Regions from separate parts of the Mesorhizobium sp. L103C119B0 genome, predicted to be linked through region 3. Evidence: predicted binding sites of a transcription regulator. Region 3 holds the regulator's gene; each other region holds the start of a gene.
The links. The regulator LexA, encoded in region 3, represses DNA repair genes until DNA is damaged. The targets are predictions, from matches to a motif close to TGTTCNNNNTGTGTTCNG.
Positions count from the first base shown of each region.

Region 1: a site for LexA is predicted at 7,032-7,049, ahead of X728_RS148210 (helicase-related protein). Genes of this name have one in related genera too.
Region 2: a site for LexA is predicted at 7,341-7,358, ahead of X728_RS145995 (YifB family Mg chelatase-like AAA ATPase). Genes of this name have one in related genera too.

Region 1 covers NZ_AYXE01000010.1:166,831-177,097, reverse strand. The annotation lists gene X728_RS148185 (ABC transporter permease subunit) at 1-318, shown strand, start outside; gene X728_RS148190 (amino acid ABC transporter ATP-binding protein) at 315-1,082, shown strand; gene X728_RS148195 (CarD family transcriptional regulator) at 1,275-1,856, opposite strand; gene fdxA (ferredoxin FdxA) at 2,283-2,621, opposite strand; gene X728_RS148205 (RNA-binding S4 domain-containing protein) at 2,875-3,261, opposite strand; gene X728_RS148210 (helicase-related protein) at 3,337-6,876, opposite strand; gene phbB (acetoacetyl-CoA reductase) at 7,569-8,294, opposite strand; gene X728_RS148220 (acetyl-CoA C-acetyltransferase) at 8,424-9,608, opposite strand; gene phaR (polyhydroxyalkanoate synthesis repressor PhaR) at 9,911-10,267, shown strand, end outside.
Region 2 covers NZ_AYXE01000013.1:48,250-58,516, reverse strand. The annotation lists gene X728_RS145960 (2-dehydro-3-deoxygalactonokinase) at 1-144, opposite strand, end outside; gene X728_RS145965 (SDR family oxidoreductase) at 150-917, opposite strand; gene X728_RS145970 (EAL domain-containing protein) at 1,087-2,436, opposite strand; gene X728_RS145975 (hypothetical protein) at 2,537-4,342, opposite strand; gene X728_RS145980 (GtrA family protein) at 4,503-4,892, opposite strand; gene X728_RS145985 (glycosyltransferase family 2 protein) at 4,896-6,131, opposite strand; gene gshB (glutathione synthase) at 6,366-7,319, shown strand; gene X728_RS145995 (YifB family Mg chelatase-like AAA ATPase) at 7,453-8,985, shown strand; gene X728_RS146000 (malate synthase G) at 9,194-10,267, opposite strand, start outside.
Region 3 covers NZ_AYXE01000011.1:114,596-124,862, forward strand. The annotation lists gene lpxI (UDP-2,3-diacylglucosamine diphosphatase LpxI) at 1-346, shown strand, start outside; gene lpxB (lipid-A-disaccharide synthase) at 336-1,514, shown strand; gene gltA (citrate synthase) at 1,647-2,978, opposite strand; gene gltX (glutamate--tRNA ligase) at 3,160-4,584, opposite strand; gene arr (NAD(+)--rifampin ADP-ribosyltransferase) at 5,049-5,465, shown strand; gene X728_RS147525 (ComEC/Rec2 family competence protein) at 5,578-8,034, shown strand; gene lexA (transcriptional repressor LexA) at 8,028-8,810, opposite strand; gene X728_RS147515 (GntR family transcriptional regulator) at 9,016-9,780, opposite strand; gene kynU (kynureninase) at 9,948-10,267, shown strand, end outside.

The DNA.
Region 1 (10,267 bases), on a different contig from region 3:
GCGGCCTATTCGATCGGCATGACCTGGAGCCAGGCGATGCGGCGTACCATCCTGCCGCAAGCCGGCCGCGTCGCCGTGCCGCCGCTGTCCAACACCTTCATCTCGCTGGTCAAGGATACCTCGCTGGCCGCCGCCATCACTGTGCCGGAGATGTTCCAGGCGGCGCAGCGCATCGTCGCCACCACCTATGAGCCGCTGATCCTCTATGTCGAGGCGGCGATCCTTTATCTGGCGATGAGCTCGGTGCTTTCGGCCTTGCAGACGCGGCTGGAGGAGCGGCTCAACCGTTATGGCGGCTTCCTGGAGGCGCGCTCATGATCGGCCTCACCGACATCGAAAAGCGCTTCGGCGACAATCTGGTGCTGAAGGGCGTGACGGTCACCATTGCCGAAGGCAACGTCACCGCGCTCGTCGGCCCCTCCGGCGGCGGCAAGAGCACACTGCTGCGCTGCATCAACCTGTTGGAGATCCCGACCTCGGGCATGGTGCGCATCGGCGACGAGACGCTGGAATTCCGTCCCGGCGTCAAGATCCCCAGCCGCGACATCCAGCGCCTGCGGCTGCAGACCGGCATGGTGTTCCAGAATTTCCAGCTGTTCCCGCATCGCACCGCGATCGAGAACGTCATGGAAGGCCTGGTGACGGTGCTGAAATGGCCGACGGCAAAGGCGCGCGAGCGGGCACTGGCGCTGCTCGAGAAGGTCGGCATGGCGCACAAGGCGGACGATTGGCCGGCAACGCTGTCGGGCGGCCAGCAGCAGCGTGTGGCGATCGCCCGCGCCTTGGCGCCGTCGCCGAAAGTGCTGCTTTGCGACGAGCCGACCTCGGCGCTCGATCCGGAACTGGCGCAGGAAGTGGTCGACGTGCTCGGAAAACTCGCCAGCGAAGGCACCACCATGGTGATGGCCACGCACGACCTTCGCCTTGCCTCCAAGATCGCGCAGGAGGTGGTGTTCCTCGATGCTGGCGTCGTCGTCGAGAAGGGGCCGTCCACCGTGGTGTTCAGCAATCCGGAGCGTGAACGGACGAAGCGTTTTATTGCGACGCTGAAGCAGGAGGCGGAGAAGGAAGCCGGCGGCTGAGCCTTCTACCTCCCCCTTGTGGGGAGGTCGGACGGAAGGTCCGGGTGCGGTCTGGGGTCGTCCCCATCCTCGCTGCTTCGCAGCGACCCTGCCTGGGCGAGCCACGGGTCCCGCCCGTCCTTGGAACCCCACAAGGGGGTAAAAAAACCCGGCACAAGGCCGGGTTTTTCATGATTTCGACGGTGAAAGCGATCAGGCAGCTTCTTCCTGCTCGGCTTCCTCATTGTCGGCCTTGGCGCCGCGCTTCGGGCCCTTGTTGAGGTTGACCTCGATCAGGCGCACGGCTTCGGTTTCCGACATGCGGTTGACTGCCGCGATCTCGCGCGCCATGCGGTCGAGTGCCGCCTCATAGAGCTGACGCTCGGAATAGGACTGTTCCGGCTGGTTGTCGGCACGGTAGAGGTCGCGCACGACTTCCGAGATCGAGATCAGGTCGCCCGAATTGATCTTGGCATCATATTCCTGCGCACGGCGCGACCACATGGTGCGCTTGACGCGGGCGCGGCCCTGCACGACCTTCAGCGCGCGCTCGACATAATCCTCTTCCGACAGCTTGCGCATGCCGATGGAGGTCGCCTTGGCGACCGGAACCTTCAGGCGCATCTTGTCCTTCTGGAAGTCGATGACGAACAGTTCCAGCTTGTGGCCCGCAACTTCCTGCTCGTCGATCGAGACGATCTGGCCGACGCCGTGTGCCGGATAGACGATGTACTCGCCGGTCTTGAAACCGTGGCGTGCCGAGGTGGACTTCTTCTGCGGGGTGATCGTTGCCATTACGCCCTGAACTCCTTGTTGTGGCACCGGCGGCCTGCCGGTCCGAACGCATGCGACCGGGGACACCGATCGTTAGCCGCACAACAGATGAACCCATCGGAAAAAGCCGGGACCGGCAAACCGCATACATAGCGACTGCCTGGCCCAGATCGCTCTGGTCCGATTGGGGATTTCACCTTTCAGTGATTTGGGGCGCTTGCGCCATAAATCGACGTTGTGTCACCGGCATGTTTCAACTGGTGTAGCACAAAAAGTCGGAAGAATCAAGGTTTTGCTGCAAACGCGAAGGTCGAGCGCCATCGCCGCCTGTCAAGGCAGTTAATGTATGATGCGCGTTACGCAGCGTTATGACGATCCAATAGGCCGCACTTTTTTGCTTTGCGCATCACCCTTTCCGAAATCGATTCCGATTCCAGCGTCATGTGCTCAGTCGCCTTCGCCGGGCTCGGCGGAGAAATATTTCTCGAACTTGCCGGCCTCGCCGTCGAAGCTCTTGGCATCTGCCGGAGGCTCCTTCTTGGCGGTGATGTTGGGCCATTTCTCGGCGTATTCGGTGTTGACCTGCAGCCATTTGTCGAGGCCCGGCTCGGTGTCGGGCTTGATTGCATCGGCCGGGCATTCCGGTTCGCAGACGCCGCAGTCGATGCACTCGTCGGGATGTATGACAAGCATGTTCTCGCCCTCGTAAAAGCAGTCGACCGGACAGACCTCGATGCAGTCCATGTACTTGCATTTGATGCAGTTGTCGGTCACGACATAGGTCATTGGTCGGCTCCGGGACGTCCCGTTCTTGCTAGAGCGACGTGCGTCCACTTGGACGCATAAAGTACGCTCTAACACTTTGAATCTGCGCATCGTGCCTTCCGAAAAATCGATTTCCGATTTTCGCGCCGATGCGGCGGCTTTTTTGGTGAGGTAACGCCTTTGCCTGCCGCTTGCAAGGGCAGCCATTGCAGGCGGGGCCCGCGTGTCCGGAATGAAATTCCAGACCGCCGGCATGGCGCAGACGGCCAAGGCTTCAGTCTTCGCCGAACAGCCGGTCGGTTTGCCTGCGCTCTTTCTTGGTCGGCCGGCCGCTGCCGGCGTCGCGCAGCGCCGGAATGGCATCGGCAACAGCCTCGCCTTTTGGGACCGGCGGCGGGGACATGTCCTCGTAGAGCGTGCGCGCTTCCTCGGCCGGACCGCGACGCACGCCGGTGCCAAGCACCTTCCAAACGAAGATGCGGCGCTCGTGCGTAATGGTCAAAACGTCGCCAGGCTTGACCAGATCGGAGGCCTGCGCTGCTTTGTCGCTGTTGATGCGGACGCGTCCGGCGACGACCAGCTTGGCCGCCAGCGAGCGCGATTTTATCGCGCGCGAAAAGAACAGCCACTTGTCGATGCGCTGACGACCTTCAGCAACCATCGCAGCGAGTTATCTCTTGTTGGAGCATGATCTTGTCCGAAAACCGATTCCACTTTTCGGGATCATGCTCAGAGCCTACTTCTTCAGCTGGTCGCGCAAGGCGGCGAGCTTGGCGAAGGGCGAGTCCGGATCGAAGCGCGCCGGGCGTTCCTCGCGTGGCTTGGCCTGGAAAGCCGGCTTGGCGCCTTGCGGTCCGCCTTTGCCTTCCGGCCTGCCGCCTTTCCAGTCAGGCCGGCCCTCGCGCGGACGCTCGCCTTGCGGCTTGCCGTCGCGGCGCTGTTCGCCCTCGGCCTGCGGCTTGGGCTTGAACTTCGAACGGTCGAAGCGTGGCTTGGCGGCACCGTCGCGCTGGTCGCGCCGGCCTTGGTAGGCCGGCCGCTCGCCCGTTGCGGGCTGTCCGCCGGCAGCGTCGGCCGGCGCGTCGGCGCGGGCAGCCTGGCCGTTACGCGGGCGATTGTCCCGGCCTTGACGATGGCGCGGGCGCTGCTCGAAACGACCCTGCCGCCACAGCAAGATGGGCTTTGGCGCTTCGGCTTCGGGGACAGACTCAGCGCTTCCACCCTCCCCCTCGTGGGGAGGGTCGGCGCGCAGCGCCGGGGTGGGGGCAGCGCCGGTTTCGGCGGTTGCACTTGCATCGTTTGCACTATCTGCTTCGTCAGCGCTGTCACCCGCGTCGCTTCGCGCCGCGGCCTCCGCCATCGAGGGGGAGGTAAGGGCGTCGGCGTTTTCGGCGACGGTGGCGTCGGCAGTGTCGTCAGCTTCCGCAACAGCCGGAGCTTCTTCCGCGATTTCTGCGCGAGCTTCGACTTGCTCGTCCGCGACAGGCTCTGCCGTTGCTTCCGCGATGGCTGGAGCTTCGGCGGTGGCTTCAGCGGCCGGAGTTGGCTCCGAACCCTCGGGAGGCGCGCCCGGCTGAGCGTCCGCAGCAACAGCCTCCGCTGCGGCTTCGGCGACGGGCTGCTCAGCCGCAGGCTCAGCGGCGGCAACCGCATCCGGCTCCGATCCAACGGCCGGCGCTTCAGCGGCGGCTTCTCTTGCAGCGGCTTCCGCCGCCTTGGCCTGTTCGGCTTTTGCAGCCGCGTCCGCAGCCAGCTTGGCGGCAGCCGCTTCCCGCGCCGCATTGTCCTGTGCTTCGAGCCGCGCCTTGACCTCTGCCGGCGGCTTCGGCTCGGCGCGGTAGCCAAGGCCTTTCAGGATCTCTTCCATGTCGTCGGCGGTTGCGCCGAGGATGGACATCATCGGCGGCGTCACCATGAAGGACTGGCCGTCATAGGCGCCGTCCGGGCGCTGTCCCAGACCGGGCTTCCAGTTGGTCGCAGGCCGGATCAGGTCGGCCAGCCGTTCCAGAATGTCGATGCGCACGGCGCGGCGGCCGAGATTGCGGTAGCCGGCGAGCTTGTAGAAGCTCTTGTCGAAAGCCGGATCGATGACCACCGAGGTGCGGCCGGAGGCCAGCGCGTGCACCACGTCGCCAAAGCCGGGCTTGTCCTTGCCGTCGTTCTTCAGCGCCCACAAAAGCGTGATCAGTCCGGCGGGCGCCGGCTTGATCAGCGCCGGCACGAAGACGTGGTAGGCGCCGAAGCGCACACCGAGCCGGCGCAAGGCGGCGCGACCCTCCTGGTCGAGCGACTTCATTTCCTCGGCGATGTCGCGGCGGTTGATGAGGCCGAAATGCTCGACGAGCTGGAAGGCGATGCCACGGCCGATGCCGGCGATCTGCTCGGCATTCTTCAAGTCGACCAGCGGCTTCAGCAAGGATTCGATCTGGAAATTGACGAAGCGCTCGGCGCGCGCGGCGACCTTGTCGCGGGCGGGACCGGTCAACTGCTCGTCGGCCAAAAGCACCAGGCGCGGCTTCAGCGCGTCCTCGCCGGCAACCAGCGTGCCGATCGGCGCGCCGATCCAGCGCAGCGTGCCGTCGGAGCCGAGCGCAAGGTCGCCATTGGCGCAGGCGCCGAAGCGTTCGGCACGTGCCTCGAACTCGGCGGCCAGCGCTTTTTGCGCTGCCGTACGCACGGCCTTGGCGTCTTCGCCGCCGGCGCTCTGATCGGCGGTGAAGCGGAACCCTTGCAACTCGCCGACATGATGGCCTTCGACAAGGACGGTTCCGGTAGGACTGATTTCGGCTTCAGGCATTGTATTTTCTCTAAGGCGCCGCATGAGGACGGAAGTCCTGCGGTCTACAAACCGTTTCGTCAACCGCTCATGCAGCGCATCCGACAATCTGTCTTCGATTTCGCGCGTCTTTTCCCGCCAGTGTGCCTGATCGGCCAGCCAGCCCGGCCGGTTGGACACGAATGTCCAGGTGCGGATCTGCGCAATGCGGTGCGACAGCGTGTCGATGTCCCCCTCGGTCGTATCGGCGCGGCGCACCTGCTCGGCCATGTAGTTCTCGTCGACATGGCCGTGTTTGGCGAGGTCGGTGTAGATAGAAGCGATCAGGTCGGAGTGCTGGGCCGGCGCGATCTTGCGGTAGTCCGGCAACGCGCAGGCTTCCCACAGCAGCGCGACGCGCTTGGCATTGGTAGCCAGCGCGCGGATGTCCTCGTCGCGGGAGAGATGTTCGAGCGCCAGCGCATCGACCGCCGGCAGCGCGCGCGTCAGGCCTTCGACCGGCGCGTTGGCCTCGATCGAGCGCTTCAGCGCGTCGAGGCTGGCGAAGTCGAAATGCGCGGTGCGCCATTGCAGCACCTTCACCGGATCGAACTCGTGCCCCTCGATGCGCTTGACCAGTTCCTCGTCCAGCGGATCGACCTGGCCGGTGACGCCGAAGGTGCCGTCGCGCAGATGCCGGCCGGCGCGGCCGGCGATCTGGCCGAGCTCGGCCGCCGTCAGGTTGCGGTACTGGTAGCCGTCGAATTTGCGGTTCTGGGCGAAGGCGACATGATCGAGATCAAGGTTGAGGCCCATGCCGATGGCGTCGGTGGCGACGAGATAGTCGACGTCGCCTGCCTGGAACATTGCCACCTGGGCGTTGCGGGTGCGGGGCGACAGCGCGCCGAGCACGACCGCCGCTCCTCCTTGCTGGCGGCGGATCAGCTCAGCGATGGCATAGACCTCGTCGGCGGAGAAAGCGACGATCGCCGTACGCCGCGGCAGGCGGGTCAATTTCTTCGAACCGGCATAGGCCAGGTGCGATAGGCGAGGGCGCGTCACCACCGAGACGCCTCTTAGCAGCTTTTGCAGGATGCCATGCATGGTGGCCGCGCCGAGCAGCAGCGTTTCCTGGCGGCCGCGCAGGTGCAGGATACGGTCGGTGAAGATGTGGCCGCGCTCGAGGTCGCCGGCGAGCTGCACCTCGTCGATGGCGACGAAGGCAACGTCGGTCTCGCGCGGCATGGCTTCGACGGTGCAGACCGAATATTTCGCGCCGGGCGGCTGGATTTTTTCCTCGCCGGTGACGAGCGCCACCTTGTGGGCGCCGACCTTTTCGCAGACGCGGGCATAGACCTCGCGCGCCAGAAGGCGGAGCGGCAGGCCGATAATGCCGCTCTCATGCGCCACCATGCGCTCGATGGCGAGATGGGTCTTGCCGGTGTTGGTCGGACCCAGCACGGCAGTCACGTCGCGGCCCGACAGGATCAGCGGCTCGGTGTGTTTCGGCTGGATGTTCATCGGCCTGGAGATGAGGCTTTCTGCATCGTGTTGTCGGGAGCGCGCCTCGCATGGCGCGTATGACAGGCGACACATAGGGATTTCAGGCGCGAAGCGAAAGCGGAATGTTCCGGCCGGCAGTCCCACGGTTCGTCTTTGAGGTCTCAATTAACAGTTGGAACGAGTCTGGAACGAATCGGCGACGAATCAGTGACTCCGGCAGATTCAGCTTTTGTTCACGGCTACATGTTGATTTTGCGAGCCTGAGTCTCACCATATGCTGAATCGCGGAAACTGGCCCGATTCCTGCAAGGCGACCATTGGCGTTAACCTTTGCCGGCGGGGCATCGTCGTGATCCGATACGCCTCGGCCAACATTATGAAATTGTTGAATTTTCTTAATCGGCCTTAACCATTTGCCGGTGATTTTCGGCCTTGGTCGTTAACGTTGCGCTCAAAGCCGGAACGAATCGGCGATGAATCAGCGATGGCGGGATTTTCCTTGTTTGTTCACCCCAACATGTTGTGTTATCCACAGCTTGTCCACCGAGAATTCACAGCTTGCGAACCGGGTTTTGCACAGGGCGCCTGGAAATCGTTAATCTTTGCGTGCCGGAACGGGTCAATGTCTAGCGCAGCCCGGGAACACCGCCGGCCGGCGATGAAAAAACGGGCCATAAGCCGGCCCGTCCTACCGGGCGAAATGCTGTCGTTCAGGCGAAATACTGGCCGCCATTGGCTGTAATGGTCGAACCGGTGATGAAGCCGGCGTCTTCGGAAGCGAGGAAGACGACGCAACGCGCGATCTCTTCCGGTTCGCCGAGGCGGCCGACCGGAATCTGCGGGATGATGCGTTCATGCAGCACCTTCTCGTCGATCGCCTTGACCATCTCGGTGGCGATGTAGCCGGGGCAGATGACATTGACGGTGATGCCCGCGCGCGCGCCCTCCTGCGCCAGCGCCTTCGAGAAGCCGATGTCGCCGGCCTTTGCGGCGGAATAGTTGACCTGGCCGGCCTGGCCTTTCTGGCCGTTGATGGAGGAGATGGTGATGACGCGGCCGAATTTGCGGTCGCGCATGCCGCCCCACAGCGGATGCGTCATGTTGAAGACGCCAGACAGATTGGTGTCGATGACTTCCTTCCACTGCTCGCGCGTCAGCTTGTGGAACATGGCGTCACGGGTAATGCCGGCATTGTTGACCAGCACTGAGACCGGGCCGAGATCGGCCTCGACCTGTTTGATTCCGGCGGCACAGGCGTCATAGTCGGCGACCGACCATTTGTAGGCCTTGATGCCGGTTTGTGCGCTGAACTTCCCCGCTGCCTCGTCATTGCCGGCATAGTTGGCTGCAACGGTGTAACCGGCATTCTTCAGGCCGATCGATATGGCGGCGCCGATGCCGCGCGATCCACCGGTGACGAGCGCTACTTTGGTCATTGAAAGTTCTTCCTCCCTTTGGTCGGAAGAAGGGAATAGGGAGTAGGGAGTAGCGAGTAGGGATCGATATCCCGCCGCGCTGCTCCTTCTTCCCCATTCACTACTCCCTATTCACTACTCACTTCTCTTTCACAGCGCTTCCACGCACAGAGCGACGCCCATGCCGCCGCCGATGCACAGCGTGGCAAGGCCCTTCTTGGCGCCGCGGCGGCGCATCTCGAAAACCAGCGTGTTGAAGACGCGGGCGCCCGACGCGCCGATCGGATGGCCGATGGCGATGGCGCCGCCATTGACGTTGACGATCGACGTATCCCAGCCCATGCCCTTGTTGACGGCGCAGGCCTGCGCGGCGAAGGCTTCATTGGCCTCGACAAGGTCGAGGTCCTTGACCGACCAGCCGGCCTTCTCGAGCGCCCGCTTCGAGGCGGGAATAGGTCCGGTTCCCATGATCGCCGGATCGACGCCGGCCGTCGCCCAGGATGCGATGCGCACCAGCGGGGTGATGCCGCGCCTTGTGGCTTCAGCCTCGCTCATCAGCAGCGCGCCGGCGGCGCCGTCATTGATGCCCGACGCGTTCGCGGCGGTCACGGTGCCGTCCTTGTCGAAAGCCGGCTTCAGCTTGGACATGGCGTCGATGGTGGCGCCGTGGCGGATGTACTCGTCCTGGTCGACGACAGTGTCGCCTTTCCTGCCCTTGATCGTGAAGGCGACGATCTCGTCCTTGAACTTGCCGGCCTTCTGCGCGGCCTCGGCCTTGTTTTGCGAGGCGAGCGCAAACTGGTCCTGGTCGTCGCGGGTGATCTGGAACTGGCGGGCGACGTTCTCGGCGGTGTTGCCCATGTGGTAGCCGTTGAAGGCGTCCCACAACCCGTCCTTGATCATGGTGTCGATCATCTTGTAGTCGCCCATCTTGACGCCGGCGCGCAGGTGCTCGGCATGCGGCGACAGCGACATCGATTCCTGGCCGCCGGCGATGATCACCGTGGCGTCGCCGGCGGCGATCTGCTGCATGCCGAGCGCTATGGCGCGCAGGCCCGAGCCGCAAACCTGGTTGAGGCCCCAGGCGGTCGTCTCCTTGGGCAGGCCGGCATTGATCGACGCCTGGCGGGCGGGGTTCTGGCCCTGCGCGGCGGTCAGCACCTGGCCGAGAATGACCTCGTCGACTTCGCCCGGCTCGACGCCGGCGCGCGCCAAAAGCTCCCTGATGACGACGGCCCCAAGTTCATGCGCCGGGGTGGCGGCGAAGGCGCCGTTGAAAGAGCCGACAGCCGTGCGTGCGGCGCTGGCAACGACGATTGAATTGGAAGCGGACATTTTTCTCTCCAGACTTCGAGGTGTCGTGTTCTTGGGGGCTTGTTGGGACTTTTCTTGCCCGTTCCACACCCCAAGTCAAACCGGAAATGGGCATGCCGGCCAAGCGCTGCAGGCAGGGCGCGAGCGGCCGGCGCGATCGCCCGACCTTTGCTGCGCAGCATAATTAGCCCGCCATGCAGCAATAAATGATGCCGCACTGCACAAAGCGCTTGGAATTATAGAGCTTTTGCGCATATCCTTAAAAATGGCGCAATCGTTACCGGCGGCTTACTCAGGCGCGCCGGTGTCCCGGGAGGATGCTGATGGCCGCGAAAGACGACCCTATCATTATCAAGAAATATGCCAATCGCCGGCTCTACAACACCGGCACCAGCACCTATGTGACGCTCGAGGATCTGGCCGAGATGGTCAAGAAGGGCGAGGAGTTCACCGTCCAGGACGCCAAGACCGGTGACGACATTACCCATCCGGTGCTGACGCAGATCATCTTCGAACTGGAGAACAAGGATGGGCAGAACATGCTGCCGATCCCGTTCCTGCGCCAACTGATCGCTTTCTATGGCGACCAGATGCAGCAGATCGTGCCGAGCTTCCTCGAACAGTCGATGATGGCCTTCTCCAAGGAACAGGAGCGGTTCCGCGAGCAGATGAAGGGCGCG
Region 2 (10,267 bases), on a different contig from region 3:
TTGCTGCGCGGTGATCAACCCATCATCGCCGCGACGCTCGGCAAGCACCCCGCCCGCCTCGTCGACCAGCCAGACCCGCATGCGGGTCGTGCCCCAGTCGACGGCGGCGACTGCCGGCGTGCCTTTTGCCGGATTTTGATTCACCGGGCTCACAGGAAACCCCCGTCGACGATCAACATCTGCGCCGTCAGCATACGTGAGGCGTCGGAGGCCAGGAACAGCACTGTGCCGACGATGTCGTCGGGCTGCATGACCTGCTTGATGCATTGCTTGGCGACATGGGCGGCGAGCCTCTCCTCGGTGACCCAGAGTTCCCGCTGCCGCTCGGTGATCACCCAGCCCGGCGCAATCGCATTGACGCGGATGCCGTCGACCCCAAGCTTGCCCGCGAGACCTTTGGTGAGGCCGAGTATGCCGGCCTTGGCGGCGGTGTAGGCCGGCATATCGGGGTGGTTGATGAGATAGGAGGTTGAGGTGAAGTTGATGATCGACCCGCCGCCGGCCCGCTTCATGCCCGGCGCGACCGCCTGTGCGGTGAAGAAATGCGGGCGCAGATTGACGGCGAGATTGTTGTCCCAGAACTCGACGGTAACGTCGGCGACCTCGTGGCGTTCGTCCCAGGCGGCATTGTTGACCAGCACGGTGACGTCGCCATGCGCCTCAGCCGCTTTGGCGGCCGAAGCGCGCAACGCCTCGACGTCACGCAAATCGGTCTTGAGGTAGAGCGGTCGCCGGCCAAGTTCTTTTTCGACGCGGTCGGCAAGCAGCGTGCTTAGGCCATCGGCGATGTCGATGAAGGCGACATGGGCGCCCTGGCGAACGAAGCCCTCGGTCAGTGCCGCACCAATTCCGGAACCGCCGCCGGTGATCAGCACCGAGGCTCCCCTGAGGTCGGCAAAATCGGCCGATGGCATCATATTTTTCTCTCCCGATCCGGTCGGCGCGCATCCTATCCAGCCAAGTCCGGGGAGCAAGGGCGAAAACGGCGATTTGTTTGGCTTATGTCAGACAAAAGGACGCAAGATGGCGGCCACAGTCGATCTTGGCTCGCACCGCTGACTTGCTCGACGCAGGCAAGACCGCCGGTCAGACTGCCTTGGCGTAGAGGGCGCCGCGATAGGAATCGCGGAGGTAGCCGAGCGTGGCGTCGGCGTCGACCGGTTTGCCGAAGAGATAGCCCTGGCCGCCGGCGCAGCCGAACTGGACGAGGCGGTCGGCCTGCGCCTCCTCCTCGATGCCTTCGGCGACGACATCCATGCCGAGCCCTTCGCACATGGCCAGAATGGCGCGGATGATGTGTTCCGACGGGCGGTCGTCGAGGATCGAGGAGACGAAGGCGCGGTCGATCTTGAGCTTGTCGAAATGGAATTCGCGCAAGCGGCCGAGCGAGGACTGGCCGGTGCCGAAATCGTCGAGCGAGACTCGGATGCCGACGCGACGCAGGTCCTCGACGATCTTCTCGGCCGAGGCCGGATCGTTCATCAGGCCGGTTTCGGTGATCTCGATCTCCAGCCGTCGCGGATCGAAGCCGGTGCGGTCGAGGATCGACAATATGTGCAGGCCGGTGTTCTGGTCGACGAGTTGCGAGGGCGACAGGTTGAAGGACAGGAACAGGTCCTTCGGCCAGCTGCGCGCCGCTTCGGTCGCCTTGCGCAGCACCAGCTGCGATAGCGGGCCGATGATGCCGCGCTCTTCGGCGATCGGGATGAACACGGTCGGCGGCACCACGCCGAGGTCGCGATCGGTCCAGCGCGCCAGCGTCTCGAAGCCGATGGTGCGGCGGGTGGTCAAATCGACGATGGGCTGGAAATGCGGTTCGACCTCACCGGCCGAGACGGCACGGCGCAGCGCCTGTTCGATGCGGGTGACGCGCTTGGCCGCCTCTTCCATTTCGCGGGTGTAGACGACGACCCGGCCACGGCCCGAACGCTTGGCGTGGTAGAGCGCCGTTTCGGCCTTGTTGACGAGGATTTCCGTGGTTTCGTCGCCGGAATAAAAGAGCGAGCAGCCGACCGAGGCCGAAAGCCTGGCGGTGCGTTCGCCGACATCGTAGGGCGCCGACAGGATTTCGATCATCATGCGCGACTTCTCGGCCGCCGCTTCCTCCGAGAACACCATCGGATACAGGAAGGCGAATTCGTCGGCGCCGATGCGGCAAACGGTGGAGTGGCTGTCCATCGAAGCGCGCAGCCGCATTGCCACCTGGATCAATATGTCGTCGCCGGCCTTGTGGCCGAACAGATCGTTGATCGGCTTGAAGCCGTCGAGGTCGAGAATGCCGACCGTGAACGGCGCGGGATCGTCCGCACGGTCGCTGATCAGGCGATCGACCTTGTCGAAGAAGCGGCGATGGTTGCCAAGCCCGGTCAGCGCATCGGTGAACGCCAGATCCGAGTTTTCCCTGCTTGCCTGCCCGGTGCCAAACGTCGTTTGCATCGGTATCCCTGTTTGTGACGCCCGAAATTTAGGCTGAGACTGGCAGCAAAGCGTTTAGGAAGCGTATCGCGAAATCGATTTTTCGCTGGCGAATGATGCTTTAGCGGACGCGGTAGAGTTCGATCGGGTCTCCGCGCGTTTCGGCCACCGGTTCGAGCCAATCGGGGACGCTTCCCTGCATCAGCCCGGCCAGGAAGCCTTGCGGCGCCTTGGCGGCGAGCACCTTGCTTTCGGCGCTGCCGCGGCACAGCGCCACCAGGCCGACGTGATGAGCCGCTGCGATCGTCCCCGCCTGGTCCGCCGATCCGAGGAAGGCATCGAGCGCAAGCAGATCGCCGGCGATGTTGCGATGATAGGGGCCGGCAAAGACGCGGTGCCCGGAATATGCAAGGATGGGCGAGCCGAGATTGGAAATGGCAAGCACCGTGGTGTCCGGCAGCCGGGCCAACGCCGCGAAGGAGGCCTTGCGCTCGCAGGACGGATCGCTGTCGGTGTCCTGTGCCTCGACCGAGACCTTGCTGGCCTCGAATACGTTCGACGTCGCGGCGGCAGCGCCGGCCCAGACGGCATTCACCGACACCAGCCAGACCGCCGCCATGCGCAGCGATACGCTGCGCGCAGGGCTGATCCTCGCCCGTTCGCGCCAGCTTGCGATCCAGGCCGACAGCGGGATGACGGCAAAGGCGATCGAGAATGTCGAGCCGCGGACCTGCCAGGCGCTGACGATGAAGGCGCCGACCAGCAAGGCGCCGACGAGGATGTCCTGGCGGCGCCATGGTCCGCGCAGGCGAAGCGCCATCAGCGCGATCGCCACCAGCGGCGTGACATAGCGCGCCGCCAGCGACGCCGGCTCATTGACGGCAATACTGAACAGCGACTGCGCCTCGTCGATGTGATCGAGCCACAATTCCTTGAGGCGCGGATCGAGGTTTGCGTAGGGAGCCGCAAGGCATTGCGGAAACAGCGCCACGATGACGACGCCCAGCCCAAGCGCGAGCAGGCTAAGCGAGATCAGGCGGCGGCTGGCCGTGCCATTGGACACCGTGAGCGACGTCACGGCGGCAAGCCCCAGTCCGGCGATTGCCGCCACCACGAACTGCACAGCCGAGAAGGCATCGCACTGCGGCTGGCCCATGGCCGATGGCGGGATGGTGGTGACGAAGACGAGGGCTGAAACCCCGGCAAAGCCGAGACCGAAATCCCTGGCGATCCGGCGTTCGCCGCCGGGATCGACGACGAACAGCAAAGCGATGCAGGCGCCGATGGTGGCGACATAGGGCGCGGTTTCCATGCCGACGGCCAGCGTCAGGGCCGCGCACAGGCCGGAAGTCAGGGTCGCCCAGCGACGCGTCGGCGCCTCGAGCAGCAGGCTGAGGCTGGCCATGGTCAGCGTCAGCTGGACATTGTGATGATCGAGCGCACCCGGCAAGAAAATGCCGATGAAATGCAGCGCCGCCGCGCCGATGACGATAGCGGGCAGCACGGCGCCGACGCCGGCGAAGCTGCGTGCCGCACGGGCTGTAAAAAACACCGCCAGGCAAAACAGCAGCGACGGCCACAGCACCTGTGCGATCACTTCGGCCATGGCCATGCTGCCGGTCAGCGCCGAGGCGGCGAGGATGATGGCGGCGAGCGGTGCGTCGACCAGCCGCGACCAGTGCATGACGAAACCGCCTTCCGGCCCCATCCTGTACTGATGCAGGTCGAACCAGCCCTGGCCGGCCAGCATGTCGCGAACCTCGACCAGCCGCAGCAGGCTGTCATTGTCGCCGCCGGCATTGCTCAATTCGCGAAAACCGGAGAAGGCGTTGATCGCAAGGGCAAGCAGCGTCGCCACCAGTGCCAGCAACAGGTCCGCTCGCCAGGAGGTGCGCGCCTCGGCAGGCATGGTATCGGCAGCGATCATGGACGGGGCTTTCGGCCTGTGGTTCGACGGCGCAGCATAGCGCCGTCACTTCAACAAAGCGTAAAGCCGAAGGCAAATACGCTGGCTCCCGGTTGAACCGGCATCATGCGATGTTGCATGGTGTTCACTCAATATCGGGACCACTTTTGAGCGACATGCATTAGTCCCGCGCGGGAAACACCCACAGCGACGACACGATGTAACTCACCGTGCTGGTCGCAATCGTCATCACCACCGACATGGCGAAGGGCGAAAGGCCGAACTGCGCCACCGCCACATGCGACACCAGGCCCGAAAACGCCGCGCATCCGGCTTGCAGCGCGAGATAGCGCGGCATGGCGTGCGCATGATCGTGCTGGCCGCCAAACGTCCAGCCGCGCTGCGCCGAATAGGCGACGCTGACGGCACCCGCATAGGCGATGACGCTGCCGGTGAAGGGCGAGAGGCCCGACGACACCAGCAGCCACGACAGCACCAGCAAAAGCAAAGCGGCGCCGACGCCGACCGTCAGGAAGCGGAACAGGCGCGTCTGGACGAACGCAGGCGCCATCACTCAGGCCTGGTTGCGCGCAACCGGCGCGTCGGAGCGGCCGGATTTCATCCGCTTGACCGGTATTTCGAGCACGCCGAGCAGGAACGCCGAAAAGAAGGCCTGGAAGGAAATGACGATCAGGCTGAGCCCAAGCACGACGATGCGCGGTATTTCGGAATCGTCGAGCGGACCGAAGCCAAGATGCGCCCAGCGCGCCACGGCATAGAAGAAGAACAGCGCGCCGCCGGCAAAGCAGATGCCGGCATTGGCGGCGAGACGATCGGTGCTGATCGTTCTGGCCAGCCAGCCGGAACGGCGGCTTGGCGGCAGGATGCCGGTTATCTCGGCATAGTAACGCGAAATGGCACCGAAGGTCAGGAGCTGGACACCGGTGACGATCATGAAACAGGCGGCTACGAAGGTGTTGAGGTCGAGCGACAGATTGTTGATCACGCGCAACGGCCCGAACACCAGCAGCGCCGCAAACAGCGCGCCGATACCGCACAGCACCGTGCCGGGGATGAAGAACATCCAGCGCGGATTGTAGACGAGCAGGAACTTCAGATGCCGCCAACCGTCGCGCCAAGTCCTGAGATGCGGCGGGCGGCTGCGGCCGTCGGGCTTGAGCGTGGTCGGCACTTCCTCAATGCGCAGGCCGGCTAGCGCGCCGCGCACCACCATCTCCGAGGCGAACTCCATGCCGGTCGTCTGCAGGTCGAGCTGGCGGATGCTTTCGGCATTGAAGCCGCGCAGGCCGCAGTGGAAATCGCCTGTCTTGATGCGGAAGAACAGCCGGCCGACGAAGCTCAGCACCGGATTCCCGAGATAGCGGTGCAGCGGCGGCATGGCGCCGGGTTCTATGCCGCCCTGGAAGCGGTTGCCCATGACCAAGTCGGCGCCGTCGCGCAGCCGCGCGACAAAGGCTTCCAGCGCGCTGAAATCGTAACTGTCGTCGGCATCGCCCATGATGATGAAGTGGCCCTTGGCGGCCGCGATGCCGCCAAGCAGCGCCGCGCCATACCCTTTCTGCGGCACCGGCACGACACGGGCTCCGATCGCGGTGACAATGTCCTGCGACCCGTCGGTGCTGCCATTGTCGGCGATCAGCACCTCGCCGGAGATGCCAGCCTTGTCTAGAAAGGCCCTCGCCTTGCCGATGCAGACGGCCAGCGTCTCGGCCTCGTTGAGGCATGGCATCAGGATGGTGAGTTCGAGCTCTTTGACCGAAGCGGCGCGGATGGCTGTGACGGCGTTCATGGTCGTTGTTCCATCGAGGACGTTTTTGGCGGCGTCCAATCCGGGTTGAATTCGGCGACTACCCTTGCACGGCAAGGCTTAAGAAAACGATGACGCGCAGCCTCGCCTTGTCTCCAACAGGGTCGGCGCTGTCACGGCTTTGCTTCTGCCGATCCCGGAATCTCGCGATTGGCAGAAGCGCGGCGAGGCTGTACAGGCAATGGCTGTTGCCGATCGACCCGCGGAGACCAGAAGATGCCCCTGAAGATCGCCGTCCAGATGGACCATGTCTCCACCGTCTCGATTGCCGGCGACACGTCCTTTGCGCTGTCGCTGGAGGCGCAGCGGCGCGGCCATCAATTGTTCCACTACACGCCCGACCGGCTGTCGATGCTGGGCGGCAAGGTGTTTGCCCGCATCGAAGAGATGAAGCTCCGCGACGAGAAGGGCAATCATTATACGCTGGGCGACAAGGTGCGCACCGACCTGTCGGAGATGGATGTGATCCTGCTGCGCCAGGATCCGCCCTTCGACATGAATTACATCACCACCACGCACATTCTGGAGCGCATTCACCCGAAGACACTGGTCGTCAACGACCCGGCCTGGGTGCGCAACAGCCCGGAAAAGATCTTCGTCACCGAATTCCCCGACCTGATGCCCGAAACGCTGATCACCAAGGATCCCCAGGAGGTCGCGGCCTTCCGCAAGGAATTCGGCGACATCATCGTCAAGCCGCTCTACGGCAATGGCGGCGCCGGCATTTTCCATCTCAAGGAGGGCGACCGCAACCTCGCCTCGCTGCTCGAAATGTTCGCCCAGCTGTCACGCGAGCCCTATATCGTCCAGCGCTATCTCAAGGATGTGCGCAAGGGCGACAAGCGCATCATCCTGATCGACGGCGAGGCGGTCGGCGCCATCAACCGGGTACCGGCCGACCACGATTCGCGCTCCAACATGCATGTCGGCGGCCGCGCCGAAAAAACCGAACTGACGGAACGCGAACGCGAAATCTGCGCCCGCATCGGCCCATCGCTGAAAGAGCGCGGCTTCATCCTGGTCGGCATCGACGTGATCGGCGACTACATGACCGAGATCAACGTTACCTCGCCGACCGGCGTGCGCGAAGTGCAACGCTTCGGCGGCGCCGATATTGCAAGCCTGTTCTGGGACGCGGTAGAGGAAAAGCGGGGGGTAGGCTCGGCATAGGGAGCATCGCGATTGTGTGTGTGTTCCTGTAATGTTCTTGCCTTGGCCTAAAATCTATGGTTGTCTTGTCCTGACGTCGCTCGCGGTCTGAACCACGAGGCCGAGGCGAGCCGATATCCGGGGGCAGAGCAAGATGGTGGCGCGCGTTCGCACGGTTGCTTTCCAGGGCATCGAGGCCGTACCGGTCGATGTCCAGGTGATGATCGCGCCGGGCAAGGTCGGCATGCAGATCGTCGGGCTGGCCGACAAGGCGGTGGCCGAAAGCCGCGAGCGCGTGCAGGCGGCGCTGCACGCTTCGGGCCTGTCGATCCCGTCGAAGAAGGTGACGGTCAACCTGGCGCCTGCCGACCTGCCCAAGGAAGGGAGCCATTACGATCTGCCAATCGCGCTCGGCCTGATGGCAGCACTCGGCGCCATTCCGGGCGATATGCTGGCGTCCTATGTCGTGCTGGGCGAATTGTCGCTCGACGGCACCATTGCCACGGTCGCCGGTGCGCTGCCGGCGGCGATCGGCGCCAATGCCGAGGGAAAAGGCCTGATCTGCCCGTTCGGCTGCGGGCCGGAAGCGGCCTGGGCGGGCAAGGATTTCGACATATTGGCGCCGCGCAGCCTGATTGCCATCGCCAATCATTTTCGCGGCACGCAGGTGCTGTCGCGGCCCGAGCCCGGCATCCATGTCTCGGCCCGCGACCTGCCCGACCTTTCCGACATCAAGGGCCAGGAAAGCGCCAAGCGGGCGCTGGAAGTGGCGGCGGCCGGTGGCCACAATCTGTTGATGGTCGGGCCTCCCGGCTCGGGAAAATCGATGCTGGCGCAGAGGCTGCCTTCAATTCTGCCACCACTGGCGCCCAAGGAACTTCTTGAAGTCTCGATGATCGCCTCGGTGGCCGGCGAGCTCGGCGAAGGCAAGCTCACCGACCGGCGGCCGTTCCGCGCCCCGCACCATTCGGCTTCGATGGCGGCAATGGTCGGCGGCGGCATCAGGGCGCGGCCGGGCGAAGTATCGCTTGCCCACACCGGCGTGCTGTTCCTCGACGAGTTTCCCGAATTCACGCCGCAGACCTTGGATGCGCTGCGCCAGCCGCTGGAGACCGGCGACTGCATGATAGCGCGCGCCAACCACCGCGTCACCTATCCAGCGCGCATCCAGCTGGTAGCGGCGATGAACCCGTGCCGTTGCGGCATGGCCGGCGAGCCCGGCTATCGCTGCCTGCGCGGTGAACGCTGCCGCACCGACTACCAGGCGCGCATCTCAGGCCCGCTGCTCGACCGCATCGACCTCAGGATCGAGGTACCGGCTGTCTCGGCCGCCGACCTGATCCGGCCCGACCGGGCGGAGAAGAGCGCGGCGGTCGCCCAGCGCGTGGCGCGCGCCCGCACCATCCAGCGCGAGCGGTTCGAGCGGCTGGGCGTCACCAGCGCCACCACCAACGCCCATTGCTCGCCTTCTGTTATCGAGGACATCGCCGCGCCGGACGCAGCCGGCCTGTCGCTGCTTAAAGATGCCAGCGAGAAACTCGGCTTTTCTGCGCGCGCCTATCACCGCGTGCTTAAAGTGGCGCGCACACTGGCCGACCTCGACGCCAGCGAAACCGTCGGCCGCATTCACCTGGCCGAGGCGATTTCCTACCGCATGATGTCGGAGCGGGTGGCGCAGGCGGCTTAACCCTCCCCCCTTGAGGGGAAGGTGACCGCGAAGCGGCCGGGTGGGGTCGCCGAAGAATGCTCGATCTTTTTTTTGAAGCCGAGCCGAGAAAGGGCCTCTGCGATGACATTGCTTGTAGTGTCGTCCGAAGGGAGTCGCCGCACTTCACGCAGGACCCCACCCGGCCCTTCGGGCCACCCTCCCCTCAAGGGGGAGGGAAACGCAGGCGCTAATTCGCCCGCGCTTTCGCCTTCAGCTCCAGCCGCCGCCTGTGCAGCACCGGCTCCGTGTAGCCGTTCGGCTGCTCGCGGCCCTTGAACACCAGATCGCAGGCGGCCTGGAAGGCGATTGAAGCGTCGAAGTCGGCGGCCATCGGGCGGTAGAGCGGGTCGCCGACATTTTGGAGGTCGACGATCGCTGCCATGCGCCGCAGCGAATCCATCACCTGAATTTCGGAGCAGACCTTGTGGTGCAGCCAGTTGGCGATGTGCTGCGAGGAGATGCGCAGCGTGGCGCGGTCTTCCATCAGGCCGACATCGTTGATGTCGGGCACTTTCGAGCAGCCGACGCCCTGGTCGATCCAGCGCACGACATAGCCGAGAATGCCTTGCGCATTGTTGTCGAGCTCGCGCTGGATCTCGTCGGGGGTCCAGTTCGGCCGCACCGCCACCGGCACCGACAATATATCATCGAGCTTCGCCTTCGGCCGGCTCTTGAGCGCCGCCTGGACGGCATGGACATCGACCTTGTGATAGTGCGTGGCGTGCAACGTCGCCGCCGTCGGCGACGGCACCCAGGCGGTGTTGGCGCCGGCCTTGGGATGCTCGATCTTCTGTTCCAGCATCGCCGCCATCAAATCGGGCATCGCCCACATGCCCTTGCCGATCTGGGCATGGCCGGCCAGCCCGCATTCGAGCCCGGCGTCGACATTCCACGCCTCGTAGGCGGAAATCCAGGCGGCCTGCTTCATGTCGCCCTTGCGGATCATCGGGCCGGCTTCCATCGAGGTGTGGATCTCGTCCCCGGTGCGGTCGAGGAAGCCGGTGTTGATGAACACGACGCGTTCCTTGGCGGCGCGGATCGCCTCCTTGAGGTTGACGGTGGTGCGCCGCTCCTCGTCCATGATGCCCATCTTGATGGTGTTTGCCGCCATACCGAGCAGCGCTTCGACGCGGTCGAAAATCTCGACTGCGAAGGCGACTTCCTCCGGCCCATGCATCTTCGGCTTCACCACATACATCGAGCCCGCGCGGGAATTCATCCGACGCCCGTTGGCGCCGACATCGTGCAGCGCGATCAGCGC
Region 3 (10,267 bases):
TCAGGCGGCAATTGCCATCGGTGGCCGCACTGTTGCCCTGGAAGGCGTCGAGGGCACCCACGGACTGCTCGAGCGGACGCAGCAGTTGCGCGGCCATGGCAGGCTGGCCGGCAAGACGCGCGGTGTCCTGGTCAAATGCGCCAAGCCTGGCCAGGAATTGCGTGCCGATCTGCCATCTATTGGCCCCCAGACCGTCGAGGCGGCGCATGCCGCGGGGCTCGCCGGCATTGCCGTCGAAGCCGGCCGTTCGCTCATCCTCGAAGGCCCCGCCGTTGTCGCGCGCGCCAATGCGCTCGGCCTGTTCGTGTTCGGCCTGCCGGCTGCGGAGTCTGTCCATGGCAGCTGAGAAGCCGCTGAAGATTGCCATCGTCGCCGGCGAAGAATCCGGCGACCTGCTGGGCGCCGACATCGTGCAGGCGCTGAAGCGCATGACCGGGCGCGAGGTGCAACTCGTCGGCACTGGCGGGCGGCATCTGCAGGCGCTCGGACTGGCGCCGCTGTTCGACGGCGCCGAGATCGCGCTGATGGGGCTCAGCGCCATCCTGCGTGACTTGCCGCGCCTGATGCGGCGGATCAGCCAGACGGCAAGTGCTGTCGCCGCCGAAAAACCCGACTGTCTGATCACCATCGACAGCCCCGATTTCTCGCTGCGCGTCGCCAAAAAGATCCGCGCCGCCGATCCGTCGATCCCGATCGTCCATTATGTCTGCCCGAGCGTCTGGGCGTGGCGGCCGGGTAGGGCGGCCGCAATGAAGCCCTATGTCGACCACATACTGTGCATCCTGCCTTTCGAGGTAAAGGAGCTCAGCCGTCTCGGCGGCCCCCCCGGCACTTACGTCGGACATCGCCTCACGCATGATCCAGGCGTGCTGGGCGCGGCCATGGCGCAAGCCCAGCCACGCGATCTCTCTGCCGATCACGTCAAGACGCTGCTCGTCCTGCCAGGGTCGCGGCGCGGCGAGGTGAGCCGGCTTATCGGTCCGTTCGGCGAGACGGTGTCGGCGCTGCGCGCGCGTGGCCACCGGCTGCGGCTGTTGCTGCCGACGGTGCCGCATGTCGCCGAACTGGTCAAAACATCGGTGGCGCGCTGGGATCAGGAGCCGGAAGTCATCCTCGATCCCGAGCGCAAGTGGCAGGCCTTCGGCAAGGCCGATGCGGCGCTGATCGCGTCTGGAACGGTGTCACTGGAACTCGCGATGTCGGGTGTCCCGATGATCTCTTGCTACAAGTTCGATCCGATCATGCTGATGGCGCAGAGCCTGATCACGGTGTGGAGCGCTGCTTTGCCCAACCTTATCGCCGACCGGCCGGTCGTGCCGGAAAGCTACAACCAGTATGTGCGGCCGCACTATCTGGCGCGGCAGCTCGAGGCACTGTTTTCAGACACCGCCTACCGCGCCTGGCAAAAGGACGGCTTTGGCGAGGTTGCCAGACGCATGGCCACCGACAGGCCCTCCGGCGACATCGCCGCCGATGTCGTTCTTCGCCACATCGGGAGAGCGAATAGGGCTTAGCGAGTGAATAGTGAATAGTGAATAGTGAATAGTGAATAGGATTAACGAGCTCTCGACTATAATCAAGCTGCTACTTACTACCTGCTATTACTACCTGCTATTCACTACTTACCATTCACCATTCACTCTCTTTCACCTTTTCGCAATCGGCACGTAGTCGCGTTCCGGGGCGCCGGTATAGAGCTGGCGCGGGCGGCCGATCTTCTGGTGCGGGTCCTCGATCATTTCCTTCCACTGCGCGATCCAGCCGACGGTGCGCGCGACCGCGAACAGCACGGTGAACATGGTGGTGGGGAAGCCCAGCGCCTTCAGCGTGATGCCGGAATAGAAATCGACGTTCGGATAGAGCTTCTTTTCGATGAAGTAGGAATCGGTCAGCGCGATCTTTTCCAGCTCCATGGCGATGTCGAGCAGCGGATCGTCCTTGATGCCGAGTTCGCCGAGCACCTCATGCGCCGTCTTCTGCATGATTTTCGCACGAGGATCGTAGTTCTTGTAGACGCGATGGCCGAAGCCCATCAGCCGGAACGGATCGTTCTTGTCCTTGGCGCGGGCGATGAATTCCGGGATGTGGTCGACATGGCCGATTTCTCCCAGCATGTTGAGCGCCGCCTCATTGGCGCCGCCATGCGCCGGGCCCCACAGGCAGGCGATGCCGGCGGCGATGCAGGCGAACGGATTGGCGCCCGACGAGCCGGCAAGCCGCACCGTCGAGGTCGAGGCGTTCTGCTCGTGGTCGGCATGCAGGATGAAGATGCGCTCCATGGCGCGCGCCAGCACCGGGTTGATCTTGTATTCCTCGCACGGCACCGCAAAGCACATATGCAGGAAGTTGGCGGCGAAGTTCAGCTCGTTCTTCGGGTAAATGAAGGGCTGGCCGATATGGTATTTGTAGGCCATGGCCGCAATCGTCGGCATCTTGGCAATCAGCCGCATCGAGGCGACCATGCGCTGATACGGATCCGAAATATCGGTGGAGTCGTGATAGAAGGCCGACAGCGCGCCGACCACGCCGCACATCACAGCCATCGGATGCGCGTCGCGGCGAAAGCCGGTGAAGAAGCGCGACATCTGCTCGTGCACCATGGTGTGGCGCGTTACCCGGTAGTCGAAATCGTCCTTCTGCGCCTTGGTCGGCAGTTCGCCGTAAAGCAGGAGGTAGCAGACTTCGAGGAAGTCGCCATGCTCGGCCAGCTGGTCGATGGGGTACCCGCGGTGAAGCAGGATGCCGGCATCGCCGTCGATGAAGGTTATCGCCGACTCGCAGCTCGCCGTCGAGGTGAAGCCGGGATCGTAGGTGAAGGCGCCGGTGGTGTTGTAGAGCGCACCGATGTCGATGACGTCGGGCCCGACCGAGCCGCTTCGCACCTTGAATTCATGCGTCTTGCCGGCCAGTTCGAGCGTGGCAGTCGACGGGTGCGTCGTCTTGCTGCCGGTTTCCAGTCTTGTCGCAGCTTCGCTCATTCTCAAACTCCTTCATGTTCCTCATGCCGGCAAGGCAATTCCTGCAAACGACACGTCGAAATCACCGGAATGCGCGAACTCGCCACCGCATTTTAGGAGGTGCGTGCCAGATTGGGCCAAGGCCTAATGTTGCACTGCGAAACCCGCCTTTCAATGCCAATCTTTTTGGGCCAGCTCGCTCCTAATCGATTTGATCCGCAATCCGCGCCAGGCTTTCCTCGCGGCCAAGCACGGCAAGCACGTCGAACACGCCGGGCGAGGTGCTACGGCCGGTAAGGGCCGCCCGGAGCGGTTGGGCCACGGCGCCGAGCTTGTGGCCGCCGGCCGCTGCGAACTCGCGCACCGCGGCTTCAGCCGCGGCAGCCGACCAATCACCCGAAACAGTCTGCAAAGCGGCATGTGCGCCGCGCAGGATCGCGCGCGCGTCGGCACTGAGCAGTGCTGCCGCCTTCTCGTCGATCGGCAGCGGCCGCTCGACGAACAGGAAGGCCGCGCCATCGGCCAGTTCCACCAGCGTCTTGGCGCGCTCTTTCAGGCCCGGCAAGGCGGCCAGCAGCTGCGCCTTCCTGGCGTCGTCGAGACGGGCGGGGATAGCAGATCCGCCTTCGAGGTATGGCAGAGTGGCGACGAAAATGTCGAACAGCTCGGTATCGGCCATCTTGCGCATATGCGCGCCGTTGATCGACTCGAGCTTGGCGAAGTCGAAGCGCGCCGCACCCTTGTTGACATCGCCGATGTCGAACCACGAGATCATGTCCTTGATCGACATGATCTCGTCGTCGCCATGGCTCCAGCCGAGCCTTGCCAGATAGTTGAGCAGTGCCTCGGGCAGATAGCCCATGGTGCGATAAGCCTCGACACCGAGTGCGCCGTGCCGCTTCGACAGCTTGGCGCCGTCGGCGCCGTGGATCAGCGGGATATGCGACATCGACGGGACGTCCCAGCCCATGGCGTTGTAGATCACCGTCTGGCGCGCGGCGTTGGTCAGATGGTCGTCGCCGCGGATGATGTGGGTGACGCCCATGTCATGGTCGTCGACGACGACGGCATGCATGTAGGTCGGATTGCCGTCCGAGCGCAGGATGATGAAATCGTCGAGGTCCTTGTTGGGGAAGCGCACCTCGCCCTGCACACGGTCGTGCACCACGGTTTCGCCCTCGGTCGGCGCCTTGATGCGGATGGCGCCCTTGACGCCGGGAGGCGCCTCCGAGGGGGCACGATCGCGCCACTGGCCGTTGTAGCGCGGCGGCAGGCCCTTGGCGCGTGCGGCCTCGCGCATCGCCTCGAGCTCGGCAGGCGTCTCGTAGCTGTAATAGGCCTTGCCCAGGCGCACCAGCTCCTCGGCCACCTCACGGTGGCGCGGCGCGCGCTCGAACTGCGATATGGCCTCACCGTCCCAGGAAAGGCCGAGCCAGGTCAGCCCATCCAGAATGGCCTGTGTCGCCGCCTCGTTGAAGCGTTCGCGGTCGGTGTCCTCGATGCGCAGCACCATCGTGCCGCCGGTGTGCTTGGCGTACAGCCAGTTGAACAGCGCCGTGCGCGCGCCGCCGATATGCAGATAGCCGGTGGGCGAGGGGGCAAAACGGGTGACGACCGTGTCGGACATGGAACTCTCGGCAAGCCTTGGAAAACGGAGCGTGATCGCGCGGACTCTCGCGCTTTGCGCGTTCATGTAGCATAGGCGGTCTGGGGCGCAAGGGGCAGACCCGATGGCTGGATGAGGCCGGGGGCACGTCGGCAATTATCGGTTGCGTCAACTGGCGGTGGAGCCTTGTAGCACAAAAATCTGTTCGCACCTCCGCGCAACCTCATTTGGCAGCAGCGTCAATGTCTGGGTTTCATTCGGCTGCAGCGCCCGTCACAGTGCCTGGAACATCGCTGCGACGGTGGTAGCCCCCTCTGACGAGCGGACATTTCTTCACGGATGCGGCACTGCCCGACACAACGCCGCCGTGACAGCGTTGGCTTGGTCACGCATATTGACCTTTCTGCAATCATTATCGTGAACACCGCAACTGTGTGCGGTCCGGCCTCGCCACGAAGGAGGAATGATTGAAAGAAGGACTACCGATGACCAGAAACGCCGACCATACGGAGGGTGATCCGTTCTACCATGGTACCCGGGCGGATTTGAAACCCGGGGATCTGCTGAGCGTCGGCCACCCTTCCAATTTCAGAGGTAAACCACTGTCATGGATCTATTTCACCCAGACACTGGAAGCCGCCATCTGGGGAGCAGAGCTTGCAACGGGTGACGGTCGTCAAAGGATTTACATCGTAAAGCCGACGGGGTTTTTTATGGATGACCCTAACCTGACCGATAAAAAATTTCCCGGTAATCCGACGAAATCCTACCGCTCCCGTGATCCGTTGCTCATCCTGGGGGAGCTCGCTGAATGGCAGGGTCATACACCCGAACAATTGAAGGCAATGCGCGATGGGCTTGCTCGCCTGAGGGCGGAGGGCCGGGATATGATTGAGGATTGAGCGTCCTTGGCGAGTGATGGTCAATTCCGGCGCGGTGGACGCGACCGCACGGACTTTCGCGCTTTGCGCGTTCATGTAGCATAGGAGGTCTGGGGCGCAAGGGGCAGACCCGATGGCTGGACGTGGCCGGGGCACGAAGGAAGGCGAAGGCGCCGAGGCAAGCGTCAGCGAACGCTCGCTGTTTGCCGATAGTCCCTATGCCGAGCCGCTGCCCCTCGCGCTGCCTGAGCCGCATCCCGGCGTCGCGCCTGCGCTGCCCGGTCACGCCTTGCCGGCGCAAGTCACAGCGCCCGGATCTATCGCCCGTCTGCGCAGACGGCTTCGCCGTCCGTCATGGCCCGCGCTCCGCCGCAGCCTTGCCGTGGCCGCCAACACGGAGCTCGACCGGGGCGTCGCCTTCCTGCTGGTGCCGGTTTTCCTGGCGGCCGGCGTCATCATTTATTTCTCGCTGGCCGGCGAGCCCGGCTTTGCGCAGCCAATCGCCATTGTGGTGCTGGCGACATGTTGCGCTGTCGCCACGCGACCTCGGCCGAGGACGCATCTGTTCTGCATGGCCGCGATGCTGTGCGCGCTCGGCGTCGTCGCCGCCAAGGTCGAGACCTGGCGCGCCGGAACGCAGATGCTCGGCTCCGAGATCCAGACACGGCTGACCGGCCGCGTCGTCAGTCTCGAACAGATGGAGAGCGGGCGCATCAGGCTGACGCTTGACGTGGTTTCGACCGCTTACCCCAAGCTGCGCTACGCCCCGGAGCGGGTCAGGCTCTCGGCGCGGACCGTTCCCGCCGATATGACCGCCGGCTCCCTGATCACCGGCTATGCCAGGCTGTTGCCGCCGACCGGTCCGGTGCGGCCGGAGAGCTACGATTTCTCCTTCGACAGCTATTTCACTGGTATCGGCGGCAGCGGCTTCTTTCTCGGCAATCCGAAAACCATTGCTACGCAGGGACCGCCGCCGCTGGCCGCGCGGCTCTCCTCGGCAATCGAGAACGCGCGCGAAAACATTGCCGACCATATCAGGGGCAAGATCGGCGGCGCCGAAGGCGAGATTGCCGCGGCGTTGATTGTCGGGGTGCGCGCTGGCATCCCGGACGAGGTCAACGAAGCGATGCGGCGCACCGGCATCTACCACATCATCTCCATCTCCGGCCTGCACATGGCGCTGGTTGCCGGCACCATCATGGCGTTGCTGCGTGGCGCCTTTGCGCTGTTTCCCGTTTTCTCTTCGCGCCGGCCGGTGAAGAAATATGCGGCCGCGGCAGCGCTTGTCTCGATCGCCGCCTATCTCGTTATTTCAGGCGTCGTGGTTGCCGCCGAGCGCAGCTTCATCATGCTGGCGGTCATGCTTGTCGCCGTGCTGTTTGATCGCGCCGCACTCACCATGCGCAATCTGGCGATCTCCGCCATTGCCGTCATCCTGGTGTCGCCGCACGAGGTGGTCGGTCCCAGCTTCCAGATGTCGTTTGCCGCCACCGCCGCCCTTGTCGGCGCCTATGCCGGCTGGGCCGATTACCGCGCCGACAAGGTGAGAACGCCGCCGGCAAAGCGCTCCTTCGTCGGCTTCCTGTCGCGAAAATTCGCGCTGGCCATGGGCGGCCTCGCCATGACCTCGATCATCGCCGGCAGTGCAACCTTGCTGTTCGCCATCTGGCATTTTCAGCGTGTGTCGCCGCTCAGCCTGATCGCCAATCTGGCCGTGATGCCGATTGTTTCGTTGATCGTCATGCCTTTTGCCGTGCTCAGCGCACTGGCGATGCCGTTCGGCGCCGACGGGCCGTTCCTCTATGTGATGGGCAAGGGTCTGATGGCGATGATCGCTATATCGGCCTGGATTTCCGAGCGCTCGCCGGTCGACGCCGTCGGGCTGATCTCCATCCGCTCGGTGCTGTTGGTGGCGGTCGCCCTCGTCATCGCCACCATGGCCACCACCTGGCTCAGGTTGGCGGCCGTGCCTTTCGCGCTGGCCGGCCTGTTGACGGTGCCGCAGGTGCTTACGCCCGACGTGCTCATATCCGAGGATGCGCATCTGGTGGCCATGCCGATCGGTGGCGGCGAACTCGCCCTCAACCGCGAACGCTCCAACGAATTCACCACGGACAATTGGAAACGGGCGCTGCGGGCCGAAACCATTATCCCACCTGAGATTTTCGAGGCAACAGATACGCGGTTCGATCTCGATCCGCTCGATCTGCCGCCCGGCTCGCCCTTCTATTGCACCGGCGATCTCTGTATCGCCCGGCACCCTTCCGGAGCCATTGTAGCGCTTGCGAAAGACCGCAAGACGGCGCGGCCGGCCTGTGCCTTCGCGAGCCTGATCGTCATCGATGACGCCACCGCCTACAATCCGTGCCGCAACCCGCTGGTGCTGGTCGTGACGAAGAAACAGCTGGCCCGCGACGGCAGCGCCGCCGTCTTCTTCGATCCGCAATCGGCAGCTGCAGCGCCAACCATCCGCTTCGCCGTCGACAAGCCGTATCGCCCCTGGCACGAGCAACGCCGCTTCTCCCGCGAAGCGCGCGGCCTGCCGCCTTACAACCAGCGTGAAAAGTACAAACCCAAGCCGGCTCAGTAGCGCCGGATCAATCCGACAAGCTTGCCCTGCACCTTCACCCTGTCCGGTCCAAAAATGCGGGTCTCGTAGGCCGGGTTGGCGGCTTCCAGGGCGATCGAGGCGCCCTTGCGGCGGAAGCGTTTCAGGGTCGCTTCCTCATCGTCGACCAACGCCACCACGATCTCGCCGGGGCTGGCTGTGTCGGCATTGCGGATGATGACCGTGTCGCCATCGAAAATGCCGGCCTCGATCATCGAATCGCCCTTGACCTCGAGCGCGTAGTGTTCGCCGCCCATGATCATATCGGGCGGCACCGAGATCGAATGGGTCTGATGCTGGATGGCGTCGATCGGCACGCCGGCGGCGATGCGTCCCATAACCGGGATTGAAATCGCGGAAACGGCATCGTCATTGCCGGCCGACATCGAACGCGACGGCGAGCCCGGCTTGATCTGGCGGCCGAGACCGCCTTGGCCCAACGCGCCTTGTCCTTGGCCGCCTTGCCCTTGGCCGGTTTGACCAAGACTGCCCTGAATGACGCTCGGCGAAAACTTCCTCGCCGCATTGAGGCCTGGTGCGATCGAGTCGGGCAGCCGCAGCACTTCCAGCGCGCGCGCCCGGTTCGGCAGCCGGCGAATGAAACCGCGCTCCTCAAGCGCCGTGATCAGGCGGTGGATGCCGGACTTGGAGGCGAGGTCAAGCGCTTCCTTCATCTCATCGAAGGACGGCGGGATTCCGCTCTCCTTCAGGCGTTCATGGATGAACATCAGAAGCTCATGTTGTTTGCGCGTCAGCATCGCGGCCCCCAGGGGTTCTGAAACCAGAATCAGAAAAAACAAACCCAGAACAAACACTATCTGTTCCAGTTGTGTTCCGCAACCTTTTAAAGTTTAATGAATGTGTTGACGTTTTGTTCAGCGTGACGTTCGGCACCGCGAGCGGCGCTCGTAGTCGTTGGCCGGCAACGGGGTGAAACGAAGACAAAGTGCCCTGCGTCGTCGGCTACGATCGCCGCTTCCTTTTCGGACGGGGCTGCGCAGCATCCGCGCCGGGTTCACTCTGGGCATAGACCTGCAGCGTGTAGCCGATGTGAGCGGTCATCAGAGTTTTCGCACGTTCGACGTCGCGATCGAGGGCCGCTTCCATCAGGGCGGTATGGTGTTCGATCGCCACGGCGTCGCGCAGGGCCGCCACGGCCTTCCGGTGGCCATCCGTGCGGCCGGCGGCGGCGCGCAGCGTCGGGGCCAGACCCAGAAAGCGGTGATGGCGATGCAATTGGTCGGAAATCGTCGCATTGAAGCGCAGCAGCCAGCTGGATGTCGCGGCACTGAGCAGCGCCGCATGGAAGGCATCGTGTTTTTCGTACCACGCGTCGACCGCATCATCCGATGGATCGTCGAGAACAGACCCGCACCGTGAGAGACGATAGTGGGCGGCAACGACCGCGTCTTCCCACTCACGGTCGCCCTCCTCGATCGATTCCACCAGCAGGGGCAGTTCGACCACCAGCCGCGCACGCGCCAAATCCTCGAGCTCCGCCCGAGAGACGGGAGCGACCGCAAACCCGCGGTTGCTGATGGCGGTCACAAGCCGTTCCGCCTCCAGCCGCGACAGCGCCTCGCGCAACGGCGTCCAGCCGATGCCGTAGGTGTTGCGCAGCGTGCTCAGCTTCAACGGCGCGGCAGGCGCCAGCCGGGTCGCAAGAATATCGCGCCTGAGCAGGCGATAGGCCGCTTCCGTCTTCGAGGTCTGCTCGTCATCCAGCATCGTGATCCATCAGACATAAACGCTCGGCGGATCATTATATATCAAAGCCTTTCAATGGGTGAATTATATATAATGTTTGACAGTTCAAGGGCGACCACTCAAGATCGCCGGCATGTTTGGGCGGCAGGCTCCGCCGCGCGCGTTTGTCCATGGAGGGGCGCCGGATCATGAGCACGACACCCGATCTCGCTACAATCGAAGCAATGGATGCCGCCGATCCGCTGCGCTCCATGCGCGAACGCTTTGTCTTGCCGCAAGGCGTGATTTATCTCGACGGCAATTCCCTGGGCGCCGCGTCAGCGGTCGTCTTCAGCGAACTGCAGCAGGCCGCCACGCAGGAATGGGCGCACGACCTCATTCGCGCCTGGAACACCGCCGGCTGGTTCAACATGCCGGTGGAACTCGGAGATCAGCTCGGGCGACTGATCGGCGCGGCTGATGGGCAGACGGTGGTCTGCGACACAACCTCGATCAACATCTACAAGCT